DNA from 2 places in the Dyella sp. SYSU CM1112 genome. Region 2 is predicted to be linked to the other one. Evidence: predicted binding sites of a transcription regulator. Region 2 holds the regulator's gene; the other holds the start of a gene.
What was found. Region 2 encodes FliA, which starts transcription of late flagellar genes. Its sites were predicted from a motif close to TAAAGTTTNNCNNNCNNNGGCCGATAA; they were not measured.
Positions count from the first base shown of each region.

Region 1: a site for FliA is predicted at 4,655-4,681, ahead of AC4HNJ_RS08850 (HDOD domain-containing protein). Genes of this name have one in related genera too.

Region 1 covers NZ_JBZEGI010000004.1:331,412-341,523, forward strand. The annotation lists gene AC4HNJ_RS08835 (sterol desaturase family protein) at 1-719, shown strand, start outside; gene AC4HNJ_RS08840 (amino acid permease) at 822-2,363, shown strand; gene AC4HNJ_RS08845 (M61 family metallopeptidase) at 2,611-4,545, shown strand; gene AC4HNJ_RS08850 (HDOD domain-containing protein) at 4,715-5,752, shown strand; gene AC4HNJ_RS08855 (sensor domain-containing protein) at 5,784-8,273, opposite strand; gene AC4HNJ_RS08860 (hypothetical protein) at 8,367-9,503, opposite strand; gene AC4HNJ_RS08865 (acetyl-CoA C-acetyltransferase) at 9,701-10,112, shown strand, end outside.
Region 2 covers NZ_JBZEGI010000003.1:323,216-333,327, forward strand. The annotation lists gene fliK (flagellar hook-length control protein FliK) at 1-775, shown strand, start outside; gene AC4HNJ_RS07130 (flagellar biosynthesis protein) at 772-1,038, shown strand; gene AC4HNJ_RS07135 (DUF2802 domain-containing protein) at 1,087-1,500, opposite strand; gene AC4HNJ_RS07140 (chemotaxis protein CheW) at 1,490-1,966, opposite strand; gene motD (flagellar motor protein MotD) at 1,977-3,071, opposite strand; gene AC4HNJ_RS07150 (flagellar motor protein) at 3,068-3,808, opposite strand; gene AC4HNJ_RS07155 (chemotaxis protein CheA) at 3,996-5,948, opposite strand; gene AC4HNJ_RS07160 (protein phosphatase CheZ) at 6,202-6,846, opposite strand; gene cheY (chemotaxis response regulator CheY) at 6,843-7,250, opposite strand; gene AC4HNJ_RS07170 (RNA polymerase sigma factor FliA) at 7,517-8,251, opposite strand; gene AC4HNJ_RS07175 (MinD/ParA family ATP-binding protein) at 8,253-9,194, opposite strand; gene flhF (flagellar biosynthesis GTPase FlhF) at 9,279-10,112, opposite strand, start outside.

The DNA.
Region 1 (10,112 bases), on a different contig from region 2:
GTTCGCCGTCGAATCATCGCGCGCACCATGCGGTGAATGATCGCTATCTGGATCGCAATTACGGCGGCATTCTGATCGTGTGGGATCGTTTGTTCGGCACATTCGTGGAGGAGAACGACGAGGATCCTCCGGTGTATGGCACACGCTCGCCGCTACAGAGCTGGAATCCGCTATGGGCGAATGTCGACGTGTATGGGGCGATGCTCAAGGACAGTTGGCATGCATGCCATTGGCTGGACAAGCTGCGGGTATGGATCAAGCCGCCTGGCTGGCGTCCCGCGGATGTCGCGGAACGTTTTCCCAAAGCTGCTTTCGACATGGCGCACGCGCGTTATAACCCGCCCATTTCACCGGTATTGAAAGCTTATTGCGTGGTGCAATTTGCCTTGCTTCTGCTCGTCGGCGTGAACTTCCTGGATGGGGCGCCCGCGCTTCCTTTCATGCAAGCCGTGGCTTACGCCATGTATCTGATGTACAGCCTGTGGGTCATCGGTTTCTTGATGGAAGGACGTGGCGTAGGTATGGGCCTGGAGATGTTGCGCACGGCGGGTACCGCGCTGGCGGTGGCATGGGGTGGTCGCTGGTTCGGAGTGCCTCGTCTCGACCCGCGCATGGTTTTGGCGGTGGTGGCAGTGTCAGGTGCGAGTGCGCTGGCCATCATCGGCATCGCGGCTTATGAGCGTCGGCACGCAGGCGCGACGCGTCCGGTCTCTGCATAAGCTGCGGTGCAGCACAGCAAGCCTGCCGACCATGACGGCAGGCAGCCGTACAAATCGTTCGCTTTCGCTATGATCGACGCTTTCGTTTTTGGAGAGGCGCCGATGGGCTTCCTGAGCCGGATGCTACGGCACAAGGCCGTTGAACAATTGCAAGCGGAAGCCGGGCAGCGTGGCGACTTCCGTCGCGTGCTGGGTCTGTGGCAACTCACCGCCATCGGCATCGGCGGCATTATCGGCGTGGGCATCTTCGTGCTGGCCGGCCAACAGGCGGCGATGAATGCCGGTCCTGCGGTGGCGCTGAGTTTCATCATTGCCGGTTTCGGCAGTGCATGCGCCGCGCTTTGCTACGCGGAGTTCGCCGGGCTGATTCCGGTGACCGGCAGCGCGTATACCTATGGCTATGCGGTGCTGGGCGAATTCGTCGCCTGGGTCATCGGCTGGGATCTGTTGCTGGAATACGCATTGGTGGTAGCGGTCGTGGCGATCGGCTGGTCCGGTTATGTGCAGGTGTTGCTTAGTTCGGTAGGCGTCCATCTGCCGGATTGGGCGCAGCAAAGCATGAGTACGCAGACGATGACGTACTACCTGCAGCAGATCTTCGGCGTACATGGCGCGCACGCGGTGGCCGCGCCGAGCGATGGGCATCGTTTCAACATCATTGCCGCTATCGTGTCGTTGCTGGTGGCAGCGCTGCTGACCGTACGCACGGAATGGGGGGCGCGCTTCAATACGCTGGTGGTAGCCATCAAGGTGATCGGCGTGTTGCTGGTGGTCGGTGTGGGTGCGTTCTACATACATGTCTCCAACTGGCATCCGTTCATTCCGCCGCGCGTCGTCGATGCACAGGGCGTAGGGCATTTCGGTTGGGCCGGCGTGCTGACGGGCGCGAGCGTGGTGTTCTTCGCCGTATTCGGCTACGACACCTTGACGACGGCGGCGGAAGAGGCACGTCACCCGCAGCGTGATTTGCCTCGTGCGGTGCTGCTCTCGCTTGCCGTCGCCATGGTGTTGTACATCGCGGTGTCGCTGGTGCTGACCGGCATTACGCACTACAGCCACCTGGGCGGCGATGCATCGGTATCCGATGCATTCGAATCGATCGGCCTGCATTGGCTGAGCATCACGATTGCCGTGGCAGCGGTGATCGGCGTAACCAGCGTGCTGTTTGCTTTCATGCTGGGCGCAGCGCGCATCTGGTTTGCGCTTGCGCGGGATGGTTTGCTGCCCGGCTGGTTCGCGCACATCCACCCGACGTTCGGCACGCCCGCACGGCCGACGGTGATCCTGGGTGTCTTCACGGCGGTGGTATCGGGCCTGTTGCCGATCGGCGAAGTGGCCGAGTTGGTGAACATCGGCACGCTCAGCGCCTTCATCATCATTTGCACGGCAGTGCTGGTGCTACGCCTGCGCAAACCGCACGTGGTGCGCAGCTTCCGCGCGCCGGCGCTGGCGGTGGTCGCCCCGCTGGGCGTGTTGTTTTCGCTGCTGCTGATTTTCGGTGTGCCGTGGCTGGACAGCGATGGCTGGCATCGCATCGGCGGTCTACCGTGGATCACGTTCGAGCGTTTCATCATCTGGATGGCGCTGGGGTGTGTGATCTATTTCGGATACGGGATCCGGCACAGCAAGTTGGAACGTCCCTGATAAAAAGCGAACCGGATGCGATGGATGCCGATGCTCCATCGCGTTGCATGTATTTGCGCTTCGTCGTGCAAGTCAGCTTTTTCTTCTCGCGTTGCACCATAAGAAGAGGGCGTCCGGCATGACGTCTGGCAGGGGAGGGGGGCAGGCGTTTGGCTCACCATGCGGGGGCATCCGCCGATAGGCGGTCTCATCGTCCTGCCATCCTTCTGGGGGTTTTGCCTGGATGGCACCTGCCTGGAGTCCTTGCGTGAAGTCCCATTCCTTGCGTTTCAGCTTGATCGCTGCTGCTGTCATGGCAGCCTGTTCTTTGTCGGCCACGGCAGCCGCGCAGTCTGAGTCCACTGCCGTGCCGCCACCGGCCGATCAGCCTTACGCAGGCATGCTGACAGTCAATGTGGATCTCTCTGATGCCGGCAAGCGCATCTTCCGTTCGCACGAAACCATTCCGGTGAAATCGGGTGCGCTCACCCTGTTCTATCCCAAGTGGATTCCGGGCGAACACGCGCCCTCCGGTCCGGTGGAAAACGTCGCCGGCCTGATCATTCGCGCCAACGGCAAGCAACTGCCCTGGCGCCGTGACCTGCGCGATATGTTCGCGATTCATCTCGACGTGCCGCAGGGCGTAAACCAGCTCGATCTCGAATTCGAATTCCTCTCGCCGGGTGCTGGCGAAGGCAGCAATTTCGGCGCCAGTGCATCCTCCACGCCTGATCTGGTCGATGTGGAATTCAACCAGGTGGCGTTCTATCCGGCCGGGTATTACACACGCCAGATCCAGATCCAGCCCACCGTGGAATTGCCGCAGGGTTGGAAGTTCGGGACGGCGTTGCAGGTGGAGAGCCAGTCCGGCGCCACCATTCATTTCAAGCCAGTGAGCTTCAATAACTTCGTGGATTCGCCGCTGATCGCCGGTGCGCATTTCAATCGCGTCGACCTCACGCCCGGCGGTAGCGTGCCGGTGCATTTGAACGTGGTGGGCGATTCGGCCAAAGACGTGCAGCTCACTCCCAAACAGTTGGAGCAGCAGCGCAACGTCGTGAAGCAAACCAACTTGCTGTTCGGGGCCCATCACTACAGTCACTACGACTTTTTGCTGACGCTGTCGGATCACACCGGACACTTCGGTCTGGAGCATCACCAGTCCAGCGACGATCGCCTGCCGGCGGATTTCTTCACCGATGACGACATGCACCTGGTTGCGGCCAGCCTGATGCCGCATGAATTCGTGCACTCGTGGAACGGTAAATTCCGCCGTCCGGCCGACTTATGGACGCCGAATTTCAACGTGCCGATGCAGGACGATCTGCTTTGGGTTTACGAAGGCCTCACCGATTACTGGTGCGGCGTGCTGACGGCACGCGCAGGGCTGTGGACACCGGCGCAATACCGCGACTCGATCGCTAACATCGCCGGCGCCATGACCTATCGCACCGGTCGCGCCTGGCGCTCGCTGCAGGATACCGCCGACGCTTCGCCGCTCACTTATTACGGCTCCGGCAGCTGGATCAACTGGATCCGCGGCACCGATTTCTATCCGGAAGGCCAGCTGCTGTGGCTGGACGTCGATACCAAGATCCGCGAACTCAGCAACGGCAAGCGTTCGCTGGATGATTTCGCGCATGCCTTCTACGGCATGGACAACGGCAGCTACGTCACCAAGACCTACACCTTCGATGATGTGGTCAACACGCTCAATCAGGTGCAGCCGTTCGATTGGGCGAAGTTCCTGCGCGATCGCCTGGATTACACCGGCCCCGACTTGCCCGAGCACGGCATCGAAGACGGCGGCTGGAAGCTGGTATTCAACGACACGCCGAATGCGGAAGAGAAAGCCCTTGAAGGTCTGCGCCATGGTGCGAATCTGGCGTATTCGATCGGCCTGACGGTCAGCCAGAAGGGCCGCATCGGCGACGTGCAATGGAATGGTCCCGCCTTCAAGGCTGGCCTGGTGCCAGGCTTGACCATCGTGGCCGTCAACGGTCGTGATTTCTCTACCGATGCGCTGAAAGATGCGATCACCGCAGCCAAGTCCTCCCAGGCGCCGATCGAGTTGCTGGTGCAGAACGTGGACGTCTACAGCACGGTCAAGGTGGACTACCACGGTGGCCTGCGCTATCCGCATCTGGTGCGTGGCGACGGCAAGGATCTGATCGGGGCGATCGTCGCGCCGCGGACCAAGTAAGCGGCGTCTTGCTCCTCGCCGGGAAGCAAAGCTTGAAACGCCTCCCCCTGCTTGCAGGGGGAGGCAGAGCAGTAGGGATTGCGCTGCGTGCAAGGGTGACCACACCCAGTCAAGATCCCCGCCCGTCTGCCGATATTTCTCGCAAGGGGAGAGGCTTCGAGTCGGGGATATGGCCGGATTCTGGAAACGACTGTTTGCACGCGAGGAGCTTCATGAGCGACCGCGCTTCGGCGTGGTATTGCCCTGGCCGGAAGAGGCGTCGCCTGAGACACAAGCACTGCCGTTGAGCAGTGCCGATGTCCAGGATTGGTTCTATCGCCTGGTGCTGGGAATGCCTGTTTCGGATGCCATGGAATGGCGGCCGCAAGAGCAGGTCATGATCAAGCGGCTGGATGAGTTGTGCGGAGGCGATCGCTTCGATATCGCCAGCTTGCCGCGCCTGCCGGAAGTGCTGCCGCAACTGCTGCGCCTGCTGAAGAGCGAGCATTCCGATGGAACCAAGGTCGCGAAGTTGATAGGTCGTGACCCGGTGCTGGTCGGTGAAGTGATGCGCGTGACGCGCAGCGCACATTACCGCACGGCACGCCCGATCAGCAGTCTTCAGCACGCCGTAGTGCTGCTGGGGCATGACGGTTTGCGCCAGATGGTCACGCAACATGTGATGAAGCCGATCCTGCAGGCGAGTGCGGGTATGCTCGGGCACGCCGCGGGTCAGCGCCTATGGGACCACGCCGAGCGTTGCGCGCACGCCAGCATGTACATGGCCAGGGGCCACGGCGATCCGTTCGAAGCCTATCTCGCCGGCGTGGTTTGCAATGCCGGCGTGGGCGCGATGGTCAGGGTGCTCGATCAGGAAGCGCCACCGACGCTCGGCGTTTTCAGCCGCGCGTTTTTGATGAGCTATATCCACCTCGCCAATCACATTACCCTGCGTGCGGCGAGACATTGGGAATTGCCGCCGAATGTGATCGAAGCTCTGCGCGAACGGCTGGAAATCCGTTCGAAGGCCGCCGTGACCGAATTGGGCAATGCGCTGCTTGCTGCCGATCATTTGGCGATGATCCAGATGCTGGCGGACAACCATGTGATCGATCGCGCTACGCCGCCCGCACAGAATCGCCTGGACCGGTTGCCCGACGTACTGGTCGATCGCGCGCAACAGGAGGTACGGCGTGTATTTCGCGCGAACGAAGGCTACGTGGGCTAGCGGCGCAAGCTTGCGTGCTTGCGCCGTGTCTTCATGCTTTGCCGTGTTCGATCAGGCGTTGCCAGAAGGCCTCCGCCGCCATCGGTGCGCCGAACAGAAAGCCTTGCATCTGTGAGCATCCCGCATTGCGCAGGAAAGCGCTTTGCACTTCGGTTTCCACGCCTTCCGCGATCACATCCTTGTTGAGGCTGCGCGCCATCGCGATGATGGCGCTGGTGATGGCGGCCGTTTCAGCATCCTGAGTGATATCGCGGACGAAGGCGCGATCGATTTTCAAGGCATCGACCGGGAAATGTTTGAGATAGGACAAGCTGCTGTAGCCGGTGCCGAAATCATCCAGCGACAGGCGCACGCCGCGTTGGCGTATGCGCCGCAATAATCGAATGGTGCCGTCGCCGCCGCTCATCACGGTGCGCTCGGTGAGTTCGAGTTCGAGCAGGCCGGGATCGAGTCCTGTTTCGTTGAGAATGCTATCCATGCGCTCGTAAAAACCGGCGTACTGGAATTGCAGCGGCGAAACGTTTACCGAGACCGGAATCGGGTGGCCTTGCCGTTGCCAGGCGCGCGCTTGTGCGCAGGCTTCGCGCAGAGCCCAGGTGCCGATCGAAACGATCAGGCCGGTATCTTCCGCTACCGGAATGAACTGGTCCGGCACAAACAGGTCCTGCCCATTCACCTGCAGGCGCAATAACGCTTCCGCGCCGACAATGTGACCGAGCGTGGCATCTACTTTCGGCTGATATTGCAAAGACAGCTCGCCATGTGCCAGCGCGTGGCGAAGCACGTTTTCAATCCGCTGGCTGGCAGCGGAGCGCTGGCTCATCTCTGGCGCGTAGAAGCAGTAGCCGTGGCGCCCCTGCATTTTTACTTCGTACATCGCTGCATCGGCTGTCCGTACCAGCGCATCCGGTTCGGTGCCGTCGCGCGGAAACAGGCTGATGCCGATGCTGGCGCGGATGTCGAGCGCTGGAAGATGCGAGACATGCGTTTGCGCACAGGCATCCAGCAGCTTGCGCGCGAAATCGGCGGCTTCGTCGGCATCGTCCACGCGCGGCAGCAGCACGACGAATTCATCGCCGTTGTAGCGGAAAGCGAGATCCTCGCCGTCACGCAACGCGCCGCGAATCTGATGCGCCACCGCCTGCAGCACCTGGTCGCCCACGCCGTGACCAAGCGTGTCGTTGACGCGCCGGAAATGATCCAGGTCCAGATACAGCAGAGCGCATTGGCGATGACGCTGCGTCGCCATCGCCGTGGCCTGCTCGATGCGCGCATACAACAGGCTGCGATTGGGCAGGCCGGTCAGCGTGTCGTGCTGGGCCAGCTGGATCATCTTCAATGCGAGCGTGCGGTTCTCGCTGATGTCATGGCAGACCAGCACCCCACCGGTCACGTTGCCAGTGTGATCGTGGATCAATGCGGTGGAGGTTTCGATCGGCGTTTCAAAGCCATTGCGATGAAGCAGGATCGCGCGGCCACTGAAATCCACGATGGCATTGCGCCGGATCGCCTGGCGCAACGGATTGTCCAGCGGCTGGCGCTGATTGATGTCACGCAGCCGGAAAACGTCATCCAATGGGCAGCCCTTGGCATCCGCGCTGGCCCACCCGGTCATGGCTTCCGCGATCGGATTGAGCGAGGTGACGTTGAGCGAAACGTCCGCGGTGATCACCGCATCACCGATCGAATTGAGGGTGACTTCGGCCAGCTGGCGCTCGCGAAACAACGCTTCTTCGTATTGCTTGCGTTTGGTGATGTCCTGGACCTGGCTCACCAGATAGTTCAGTTGGCCCGATTCGCTGCGAACCTGCGCCACGCTCAACAGGACATGCACGATATGCCCGTCGTGATGGATATAGCGCTTTTCGGTTTGGAAGGCTTCGCGCTTGCCGTTGGCGATCTGGTCGGCCAGTGCCTCGTTGACCGGAAGATCATCCGGATGGGTCACTTCACGCCACGTCATGCCGCGCATCTGCGCTTCGGTGTAACCCAACATGTTGCATAGCGACGCGTTCACGCGCTGGTATCGGCCACCGGGAAGGATCAGCGCCATGCCTACCGCAGCATGCTGGAACGCCTGCGAAAAGCGCTGTTCGCTTTCGCGCAACTGCTCTTCCAGTGCGTGCCGCTCGGTGATGTCGGTGAACACGGTAAACACACCGCGCAAACGGCCTTGTTCATCTCGGTCGGGGGTGAAGCTGCCGTGCACATAGCGATGCTGCGAGCGATTGAAAAGCTGCCCTTCGTAGCTGGAGGCATGCCCGCCCAGCGCTTGCAGCAGGGCGGAGCGCAGGCGCAGATAGCTTTCCGGATCCAGCACCTCGCTGATCGGACGGCCCATGATGTCGGCCGGATTGATGTCGAACCAAAGGCGGTATGCCTCGTTGGCGAAGATGAATCGCTCGTGTGGATCGATGTACGTGATCAGCGCGGGTACGTTTTGTACGACGTGAGCGAGCAGGTCGAGCCCCTGTTCTGGGGGCAACGAATCGTCTTCGACGGAAGGCGTCAGCTTGGGCATGCGAGTTCGGTTCGACCGAGATGGGCACATCATGCGCCGGACGGCGTTTCAATTGCACCTGCGACAGTTGCGAGGCTGTCGCAGCCAGCCGTATCAGTGCAAAGAGGCCGAAGGCGCGCCGAGCTGGCCGGAGTCGTCGAGCTGGATCCGGCCGAGTGCATGCAGATCGTTGGCGGTACCGAAACGGTCGGCCAGTGCAGTCATCATCGCGCCGAGCGCTTCCGGTTGCAGGGGATAAGCATGAGCCAGCACCTGCGCGCGGCCCGCCTCTCCATGCTGCGCCACCGTCACCGCCACGATACCGAGCCCGGCCGCTTCATGGGCGAAGAGTGCCGGGGCATCGTAACCATCGTGAGGCGCAGCCAGGATATCGGCCAGCCAGCCTTCTCCGCCGGCCGAGGCGGAAGCGGTGTCGAGTTGGAGTGGCAGGCCATGCGCCCGCAGCAGTGCCGCGTACTGGCGTAACTCGAACAGGATGCCGGCAAAGCCATGGCCGCGTTCGGAAAGAGCACCGGTTTGTTCCGCCAGCCATGTTGCAGGCGATTGCACCCAAGCCTTGCCATCGGCATAGCGCCAGCCAAGACCGCGCGCACTGAGTGTCGTTTCAGCCCGATAGGGCGTCAGCATGGCGGCTTCCAGCAGCTGCCACAGGGGTGCGAGATTCACATGTTCATATTGCACGCAGGTCAGTGCGAGCAAGTCATCGCGGCTCAGGTAGCGCGCATGTTCGAGGTGAATGCCTAAATGGCGCATCAGCCAATCGGCGGTGCGCGCGCCGGCTTCGCCACGGCCAACCAGTTCGACTTCCAACTGTTCGGATAGCTCAAGCGCCATGTCTTCGGGTACCAGCAAGCTGAGCGGCAGCAGGCGCATCGGTCCGTCGGCATAAGCCGGATCCGGTTCGAGCGGCTGCGCTGGCATGCGTCCCTCGTGGCTGCCGAAAGCGACGACGTTTTCCAGCTGGCCACGAGGGACACGGCGCGCCAATTCATCCAGCGTCGCCCAGACGGGGAAGCCGGGGCGCAGCAGTTCGACGGCGTCGAAGACCGCGCCAGCGACCGCCAACCGGGCTTGTGCGACCTGCGGCACCAGCGCATGCAGATCCTCCGCCACCAGCGCGGCCAGTGCCGCCGCCTCGTCGCGCTGCAAGCTCAGTCGCTGCGGATGGTCTCCGGGTGAGAGTTCCAGGGCCAGGACGGCGGACAGCGCTTGCAGCGGCGTGGATTCCACGTGGAGATACCTGATTGAACGGGGCGATCAAACGAATGGAGGCGTGGATGAGCGGCGCATCGTGCCTGCCGCCCATGCCCTGCTGCCATGCAGCCAAGCAAGTCTAACATTCGCTGATTGCCAGCCGATTCGGGCTTTCGCGAACGCAGCAAGCGGGTTAGCCTTGCCTGATCGGTGTATCGGGATCAAGTGAGGCTATGGAAAACACGCAGCAGCGCGTTGGCGTCATCGGTGGTGTGCGCATCCCGTTCTGCCGCAACAACACTGCCTATGCGGACGTGGGCAACTTCGGCATGTCGGTGAAGGTGCTGGGCGCCCTGGTGGAACGCTTTGGGCTGCATGGGGTGGAACTCGGCGAAGTCGCCATGGGTGCGGTGATCAAGCACTCCTCCGAATGGAATCTGGCGCGCGAAGCGGTGCTCAGTTCCGGCCTGGCCCCGACCACACCCGGCATCACCACGGCGCGTGCCTGCGGCACCTCGCTCGACAACACCCTCATCATTGCCAACAAGATCGCGGCCGGACAAATCGAAGCCGGTATTGCCGGCGGGTCGGATACCACGAGCGATGTGCCGATCGTTTACAGCCAGCGCCTGCGCAAGCGTCTTC
Region 2 (10,112 bases):
GTCGGTGGCAAAACAATTGCCGCCTTATGTGCGTTCAGCACTGGCGCTACTCGAACACAGCATGAGCACGCCGCAGGAGCTGGCGACCGGCGACGGGCTGCGCCAGGCCGTGCAGCGCAGCGGCTTGTTCCTGGAAGCGCAGCTGGCGCAGGCGCCACCGAGCGATGCGACCACCGCGCACGACGACATGAAAGGCGCCATGCTGCGCCTGGTGGCGATCCTGAAAGGCCAGCCGCTGCTTGGCGAAAGCAGCGGCAGCGAAGTGGATCCACCCTTGCTTTATCGCGGTGTGATTCCGCAGGGACGGTTGCCGTTACCGGCAGAACTGGCGGCCGCCACCGACGCCACGGATTTTCTTCCACGTCTTTCCAATGACGTGCAAGGTGCCTTGGCGCGACTCGAAGTCGCGCAGTTGCAGGCCAATCCGAATCACTGGGTGGTCGAGCTGCCCGTCCAGAACACCGATGGCCCGGACGTCCTGCAATTATCGATCAAGCACGAGCAGGAAGCTGATCAAAGCTGGACGATGGGCTTTTCGCTGGACCTGCCCTCGCTGGGTCCGATCGTCGGCGAATTGCAGTTGCGTGGGCTACGCTTGTCGGTACGCCTATGGGCACAACATCGCGAAACGGTGGATCGGCTGGAAGGACAATTTGCCAACTTGCGTGCACGCCTCGACGCCACCGGTTTGTTCCTGGATCAACTGAGCTGCCAGTTCGGATTGCCGCAAGCGGGCAACAGCGTCAGTGCCGTTTTCTTGAAGGCAACGGTATGAGCACACCCTCGTTGCCATCGCCTCAACGCAAGGTGGTATTGCGTCTGCCGGGTGGTGAGGGCGCTGCTGCGCCGAGCCAGCCTTCACACGACGTCGAAAACCTCTTTCGCCATGCTCACGCGCTGGGATTGCCCTTGCATCACGATCCGCAGATCGCCGCGCTGCTGGTATCGCTGCGCATGAGCGCCGATGTGCCGGCACCCTTATATGCCGCGGCTGCCGCGGTACTGGCGACTATCTACGACGCTTCACGCGAAGCGTAACGCCGTCGACACAAGCCACACCCCGCACCTCATCGGCGCCATCGCGGTCTACGCGCGCTTCGCATAAAGCCGCTGCACCAGTTCCGCTTCATTGCGCGACAGACCGCAGCGTGTCATCAGCTGTTCCAGATCCGCGCCCTCGCGCGCCAACTGCTGGGCCAATTCATAATGATTGCCCGCGAAATGCGCACTGCTCATGCGCCACGCCGGTATTTGCGTGGCCGGTACTTCAGTCGAACGGCGGGGCGTGCCGGCTTCCGTGTCATCCCGGCCGCGTTCTTCGAGCAGACTCAAACGGTGATCGATTCTATTGAGCGCATTGACGATCAATAGCTCCGGTACGCCGCCGTTGCTCTTGCTGCTCACGCCCGCAGGTTTCCCGGGACGCCCTTGCAACCAAAGCAGCACGATCGTCACGGTTTGCAACACAATCAGCGCAACCGCCGTTACCTCAAGCCACATCCTTGATCTCCCGGTCGAGGCGGCATAGGCGCGGTACATCGAGCAAGGCAACAAAACCGCCCTGCCATCCCATCACAACCTGCACCGGATCATCCGCCCGACCGGAGCGGGCGGGCGGCAGTTCGATCGCCTCGCGCCTGGGTTGCAGCAAGTCGCCCACCGCATCCACGCGCACGCCGACACGATGCGTTTCATGCGCGAACACCACGATGCGCGCGTTGGCCGGATCGCCAGGTGCCGCCTGCTCCAGCCCGAGGCGGCGACGACCATCCATGACCGGCACGATAGTGCCGCGCAAGTGGCAAATACCGAGCAAATCGTCGGCGGAGCCAGGAACAGGCGTCGGCGGATAATCCCGGATGACCTCGCTTACCCGGCTGAGCAGGACGGCGTAATGCTGCCCGGCCAGCTCAAAGGATAGCCAGGGTTCGTTCGCGAGCGCTTCGATGTTGGGAACCGGACTCATGGGGACAGCGTTATTCCTTGCTGGCAGCGTTGCTTGGCGGAGACGAGGGCACCGCCGCCGTCGGCGACGTCACCAGCGAGGCGACAGGCGTCACCACTTTCGGAACAGGCAAGGTGCCGGACGCGGGCGTGACCACCCATGGAGATGTCGCAACCGGCGCATGGGACGGCACCGCAGCCGCCGGCGCCTTGGGCGCTGCCGGGTTCTGACCGTTCGTCGTTTTATCGTCTGCGTCGGCCGTCAGATTGATCTGGTTGCTATTGGTATAGAAGCGGCGCGGCGCTGCTTTGTCGCTCAGCACCACCACCAACACACGGCGATTCCTGTTGCGGCCATCCACGCTGTCGTTGTCCGCCGCCGGACGGTATTGCCCCCACCCGACGATACCGAGGCGTTCCGGATCCACGCCATGCAGCGTAAACAGGCGTGCCACGCTCGCTGCACGCGCGGCGGAGAGTTCCCAATTGGACGGATAGATGGCTGTATCGATCGGCACATCATCCGTATAACCTTCCACCCGCAACGGATTGGCGAACGGCGCGAGGATCTGGCCGAGGCTGGCCAGGATCTGCGTGGCAGAGGGCGACAAGGTCGCCACACCGCTCGGGAACAGGATGTCCGTGCGAATCTCGATTTCCAGCCAATCCGGCGTGCGTCGTACGACCACCAGTTTCTTGTCGATCAGCGGTTGCAGTGCGTGTTCGACTTCGCTGCGAATGCGCTCCAGATTCTCCTGCTCGTCGCTGAGCTTGTTCTTGTCCTGATCGGATTGCGTATCCGGCGTGGTGGCCGGCGTAGGGATGTGCTGGGTCAGCACCGGCAGCAGGATCTGCGCAAGCGGAGTGCGCGGAATCGGCGCGGGCTTGTTGGTCGGCACCGGCATGCTGGATGGCGGCGCGTTCGGCGTCAGCGGCTGGATCACCGCGCGCGAGCCATTGAATGCTGCCGAGATCGCCTGTGCCAGCGCGCGGTACTTGGTGGTATTGATGCTGGACATCGCATACAGCACCACGAACAGCGCCAGCAACAAGGTCAGCAGATCCGCGTACGGGATCACCCATGCCTCGTGATTGACGTGTTCATCGTGCTTGTGGCGGCGTCTCATACGAGATAGCCCTGCAGTTTGCTTTCGATCTGGCGCGGGTTGTCGCCCTCGGCGATTGAGATCAACCCTTCGATAAGGATTTCGCGTACCTGCGTCTGCCGGTTGATCAGCGCCTTCAATCGCGCGCCGATCGGCAGCAGCAGCAAGTTGGCGAGACTGATGCCATAGATGGTGGCAACGAATGCTGCTGCGATACCGTGGCCAAGCTTGGCCGGGTCGGTAAGGTCGCGCATCACCGCCATCAAGCCGAGTACGGCGCCGATGATGCCCATGGTCGGCGAATACACCCCGCCCTGTTCGAACACCTTGGCGGCATGCAGGTCGGCCTGCTCGCGTGTTTCCACTTCCAGTTCCAGCACGGTGCGAATGGCTTCCGGCTCACTCCCGTCGACCAGCAATTGCAGGCCTTTTTTCACCAGCGGATCGTCTTCGGCATCGATATGCGACTCCAGTCCCAGCAAACCCTGGCGGCGCGAAATTTCGCTCCAGCCGATCACACGGCTGATCAGGTCGGACGGATGCAGCTCCGGCGGCTTGTACACCATCTTCAGCATGCCCACCGCACGCTTGAGCACCTTGCCCTGTGTATGCAGCAGCAGCGCGGAAAACGTACCGGCGAATACGATCACGAAGGCTGCGGGATTCCACAGCGCGGTGACATCGGTGCCCTTGAGGATGGCGCCAACAATCAGCACCACGAAGGCAAGAATGGTGCCGGCAATGCTTACGACATCCATGTCACTATTCCTTGCTGGAACCTGGCCCGTGGTCCCTCCCCCTGCTTGCAAGGAGAAGTTAAGAGCGGGTGCACCCTTGCGGGAAAGCCTGAGGCAAGTGCCTGACCCCACCCCAACCCTCCCCTGCAAGCAGGGAAGGGAGCCATATCGGGTAACACCGAACATCGGTTGTCGTTGAAGGTACCCATTACGCCGACACCTTCAGCGCAGGTAGCAAGCGGCCGCCTTCTTGCGACAACGCGGCAAGATCCAACACCAAGGCAAGCCGTCCATCGCCGGTGACAGTGGCCCCGGCGACACCCGGCACGCCTTCGAACAACGGCCCCAGCGGTTTCACCATCACGTCTTCGCGTCCGATGACTTCATGCACCAGGCAGCCGAGATGCATGTGACCCACATGCAGCACCACCACATGCCATCCGCCCGGCCCGCTTACGCCGGCCCAATCGCCCAGATCGCCCAGCACCAGGGCGCGGCCGCGATGTGCGGCGACGCGGCGCCCGTCGAGCATGTGATCATGTTGCGGGCTCAGCTCGAAGACTTCGCTGACGTTGCCCAACGGCAACGCAAACAGGCGATCGCTCACGCGCACCATCAGCACCCGCAAAATGGCGAGCGTGAGCGGCACGGTCAGCTCCAAGGTGCTGCCGTGACCCAGACGCGATTGCACCTGCAAGGTGCCGCCCAGTTCGGCAACACGCGTCTTCACTACGTCCATGCCGACGCCGCGTCCGGAAATATCCGAGATCGTGGCAGCAGTGCTGAAGCCGGGGCGAAAAATCAGTTCGTAGCATTCGACCTCGGACAGGCGTGCCGCCTGCGTCGCATCGATGACACCTTTCTCTACCGCTTTACGGCGAAGCACTTCCGGATCCATGCCGCGACCATCGTCGCTGACCGAAATCACGATGCGCTCGCCGCGCTGGCTGGCCGACAGCGTGACCTTGCCCTTCTTCGGTTTGCCGGCACGCTCGCGGCCGGCCGGATCTTCAAGACCGTGATCGACCGCATTGCGCAGCAAATGAATCAGCGGATCGGCCAGTGCTTCGACCAGGCTGCGATCCAGATCGGTATCTTCACCCTCGGTGATCAGCTCGATATCTTTGCCGAGCTGTCGCGCCAGATCGCGCACAATGCGCGGAAAACGCTGGAACAGGCGGCCCACCGGCTGCATGCGCATGCCGAGCACAGCAGTCTGCAGATCATCCGATACGCGATCCAGGTCACCGGCCATCGCGGACAGCGTTTCGTTGTCGCTGCGCGTAGCCAGGCTCAGCAGCCGGTTGCGCAGCAACACCAATTCACCGGCGCGACTGACAAGCGCATCCAGGCGTGCAGTATCCACGCGTACCGTGCTTTCGGTTGCCGACGATTTTGCACTGGCCGCTGCACGTGCCGGTTCGGCACGCACGGGTTCCGCACGCGGCGGTTCGGGTGCCGGTATCGGCGAAGCTGCCGCCGCCTGACCCGGCGCGCTGCCCTTGCCATGCAGGTTATCCAGCAAAGCTTCGAACTCGTCGTCGCTGATGTCTTTCTTTTCGGGTTCGGCCGCCTTGGCGCCGGGGGCGCTGCCCCTGCCATGCAACGCATCGAGCAGACTTTCGAATTCGTCGTCGTTGATCTCGTTGGAAGCGTGCTTGGGTGCGCCCGGCACTCCGCCCTGTCCATATAAGGTGTCGAGCAGCGCTTCGAACTCGGCTTCGATCGGATCGGCTGCACGCGTAGGTTTAGCAGGCTGCGCCGCGAACACGGCCGTCTCGACGACGGGGCGCAAACGCTCCAGCAATGCTTCGGGCGGTGACGCCATGGCCTCGCCGCTGGATAACGCAGCCATCATCGCATTGAGCAAATCCAGCGATTCAAGCAGCGCATCCATGTGTGCCGCGTTCAGTACCAGCTTCTCGTTACGCGCGTCGTTGAGCAATTCTTCCGCGCAATGGCACAACTGCACCATCGGCTCGATGCTCAAGAAGCCCGCGCCACCCTTGACGGTATGAAACACGCGAAACACGGCATTGAGCAGTTCGCGATCGTGCGGCGACGCTTCCAGTTCAACTAGCTGTTCACCAAGACGCTGCACCAGCTCCCCGGCCTCGACCAGGAAATCGTCACGCAGTTCGCTGTCGAGATTGGCATCCATCAATGTGCCTTCCTGCGCGCTGCAACATGCCGGGATGTACTCCCTCCCCTGTGCGCAGGGGAGGGTTGGGGTGGGGTTGCACGAGCTTGCTGCAAGGTTGACGCCGCCGCTTCCCGAGCATCACGCGAGACAGGGAATTGTTTATGGTCAGTCCTTGGCTTGCGGCTCACCCACACGCTGGTACGCGACCTGGCTCCCGCAAGCGGAGAGGTGGTCAGTTGCAGCAGCGGACGACCAGGCATCCCCAGCATGCTCAGAACCCAAACTCGCTCAGCAGACGGTCCACTTCGTCCTGGCTGGAAACTTTCGCCACTTCTACCGGCGCTTCGCGTCCGGCCAGCGCACCGGTCAGGCGCACGAGTTCCAGCAATGACGATTCCACGCTTTCGATAAAGCTCACGACCTTCTTCACGCGCTGGCCGGCGAGGTCTTGCCACGACTGCACCAGCACCATGTCATTGAGGCCTTCGCAGCACGCACTGGCAAACACCTTGGCCTGGCGCGCCAGCACGGCAGCCGGATCGGTTTCGCCGCTGTTGAAATCCAGCACGGCGGTAGCGTTATTCGACAGTGCCTCGGCTTCCGGGCGGATGCGGTCGACGAAATCCAGGCTGCGGTGGGCGGCCTGCGCGCTCATTTCCAGCACTTCACCCAGATAGTTGCGCGCATCGACCATGCTGTCCGGCACGCCTTCGTTGGCAAGGTCGCTGCCCAGTCGGCAAACGGCACCGTGCAGGTCGCGGGCAAGCACGCCCAGGGCGCGGAACAGATGCTGTTCGCGCTGGCGCACCATCGTATCCAGCGCCTGTTCGAACGTTGCGCCGTCCTTGCTGTTGAGCAGATCAAGCACTTCAGGAGGCAAGCCGTCGTTCAATGCGGCGATCGCGTTTGCATTCATGCGGAAGCTCCACTGGCTGCCAGGCGCTCGAAAATCTTGTCCAGCTTTTCCTTCAGCGTGATCGCGGTGAAAGGCTTGACGATGTAGCCGTTCACGCCGGCCTGGGCGGCGGCAATGATCTGCTCGCGGTTGTTCTCGGCGGTCACCATCAGCACCGGCAGGCCCTTCAGCTTGGGTTCGGCGCGAATCGCCTGCAGCAGCTCGATACCGGTCATGTTGGGCATGTTCCAGTCGGTCACGACCATGTCGAAGGTGTTGGCCTTCAACATCGCCATCGCGTTATGGCCGTCGTCCGCTTCCTGGATCAACGGGTTGCTGAAGCCGAGTTCGACCAGCAGGTTGCGAACGATGCGCCGCATGGTGGAGAAATCGTCTACCACCAGAATTTTCATGTTCTTGTCCAAACACGTTCTCCAAAAACGTTTGAAGCGAGGGGGAGGAGCCGGGAAACGAGTGAGCGCCGCGGACCGGTGGTAGTTGCCTGTCTTCCCTCGGAAGAAGGTTCCGCAGGAAATGCGACCGGCTGAGCCTTGACGCGCTGGCCGTACCGTCATCCCCTGGCGAAGCCCTCTCCCGAAGAAAGGGAACCGCACCCATCGGCGCAAACGGGTGATTTGCGCTGATTGTCGAAACGCTCGTTACCTGCTCCTTATCGATTCACTCGTGATTGCTAACCGCGCCACTGGCCCATGCGCGCACGCAACCTGATCAGGGCCTGGCCATGGATCTGGCACACGCGCGATTCGGTCACGCCGAGCACCATGCCAATCTCCTTCAGGTTCAGCTCCTGCTCGTAGTACAGGGACATCACCAGTTGCTCGCGCTTGGGCAGCGTGCTGATCGCTTCCGCCAATGCTCCGCGCAGGCCGTCCTGCTCGAAGCTGTCCTGCGGACCGAGACTGTCGTTGTCGGCTACGTCCAGCGCGCTGGCATCGCCGCCTTCGCCGTCATCGGGCGCGGTCAGGCTGAGCAAGCGCGCGCTGGTCGCATCGGCCAGCACCTGGTGATATTCCTCGGCACTGATGCCGAGTCGCTTCATCACCTCGGCGCTTTCCGCATCCGCGCCGGTCTCGTTTTCAATCTGCCGCACCACTTCAGCGACTTCACGCACCTTGCGATGCACGGAACGGGGGGTCCAGTCCGTGCGCCGCAATTCGTCCAGCATCGCGCCGCGTATGCGGATACCCGCATACGTCTCGAAGCTGGCCGCGCGATCAGTCGTAAAGTTTCGCGCCGCTTCCAGCAAACCGATCATGCCCGCCTGCACCAAATCTCCTACGTCGACGCTCGGAGGCAGACGACCCATCAAGTGGTAAGCGATACGCCGCACGAGCGGCGCATGCTTGCGCACCAGTTGGTCCGCATCTTCGCGTTGTAGCTGCAGATATTCCGAAGCCACGTTCATCTCACCACCCCGCAGCCGGCGCGCTCTGGCCGCTGAAAAAGGCAATTCGGCCGAGATCCGGGTACGCGGGTTTTTCCCATGTATCGACCGCACCTGCCAATTGCTTGAATCCGATCGCAGCACGGCTGGATGGCCACAAATCGACCACCGCACCTTGCCGACGGATCGCCTGCCGCAGCCATTCGTCCTGCGGCACCATACCCATGTAATCCAGCGCGACATCCAGGAAGCGTCCGCAGACACGCGCCAGCTTTTCGTACAGTTTCCTTGCGTCGCCCGCCTGCCGGACCATGTTGGCGACAATGTGGAAGCGGCGCACGCCGAAGTCATGCGCCAGGATCTTGATCAAGGCGTAGGCGTCCGTGAGCGAGGCCAGTTCGTCGCACACCACCATCACCACGTCGTCGGACGCCGCAGCGAACATCGCTACGTTGTCGGCCACGCCGGCAGCGGTATCGACGATCAGGAATTCCGGCGGCTGGATCAGCTCGTCGAAAGCACGGATCACCGCGGCATGCTCACCATTGCCCATCTTGGCCAGCCGGCGCACGCCCGATCCGCCCGGAATCACTTTCAGGCCGTGCTGTGCCGGAATGATCAGGTCCTGCAGTGCGCAGAGGCCCTCCAGCAAATGCCCCACGTGACGCGCCGGATTCAGGCCGAGCTGCACATCCACGTTGGCAACGCCCATGTCGGCATCCAGCAACATCACGTCACGTCCGCCCATGGCCAAGGCCATCGCCAGATTGACCGCCACCGTGGTCTTGCCGACACCGCCTTTACCGCCGGCGACGGCAATAGTGCGCGTCGTGCGGGAGCGTGACACCACCGGCCGCAGACTGGCCGCCTGATGAAAAACGTCCATTTCCTCGCGATCCCCGCGCACAGTGGAAAAAAGATTCTGCAAGCCTGCTGCCTGGTTCACTTGCAATGCCTCATTCATGCGATGCCGCCTTTCTTGTCCCTTCCCCCGCACGCAGAGGCGGAACGCAAGCCATGCAACTGGAGTTCTTGGCACTTATCGATTTCATAGACCCGCCACCGCCATGCCGAAGCGCTCGGCCATATCCAGATCGTCGCTCGCCGGCCCCAGCCTTCGCTGCTGCTGCGCTGCGCGGCACACCAGCACGCGCGCGTCGGCGGCGCTGATGTCTTCGGGAACGCGTTGTCCGTCAGTGGTGCAATCGAGCGGAAGGCGATGGCGAATCAGCACCGACAGCAGGCCGCCGAGGCTTGGCGCCTCGTCGAGCTTGGTGGCAATGCACACGCTCGGCTGCAATGACAGGTACGCGCGTACCGATTCTTCAAGCGCGGAGGATTGTGCGTTCGCGGCCAACACCAGGCAGGCGCGCAGCTTGGCGACTCCGCGCGTGCTTGCTTCACGCAATACATCCATCTGCTGCTGCAGGCGCGGATCGTTGCCGGAAACGCCAGCGGTATCGACCAGCACCGTGTGGTGCTCGCGCAGCAGATGCAGCGTTTGCGCGAGACCGGCCGCGTCGTACGCGGGATACACGCGCACGCCGAGCAGGCGGCCGTAATGTTCCAGCTGCGCGGCTGCGCCGATGCGATAGTGATCGGTGCTCACCAATGCCACTTGCTGCGGGCCGTGATGCATCACCGCGCAAGCGGCCAGTTTGGCGATCGTGGTGGTCTTGCCGACGCCGGTGGGACCGACCAGCGCCGTTACCCCACACACATCCGCCAGGCCACGGCCACTCACCTTCAGGCTGCGGCTCAGCAGGCCGAGCGGCAAGTAGCGCGCCTGATCCGCATTGATGTCTTCCGGCAGTTCGTCGATCAGTTGCCGCGCCACATCGGAATCGATGCCCAGCCGCGACATGTCACGCAACACGCGCGC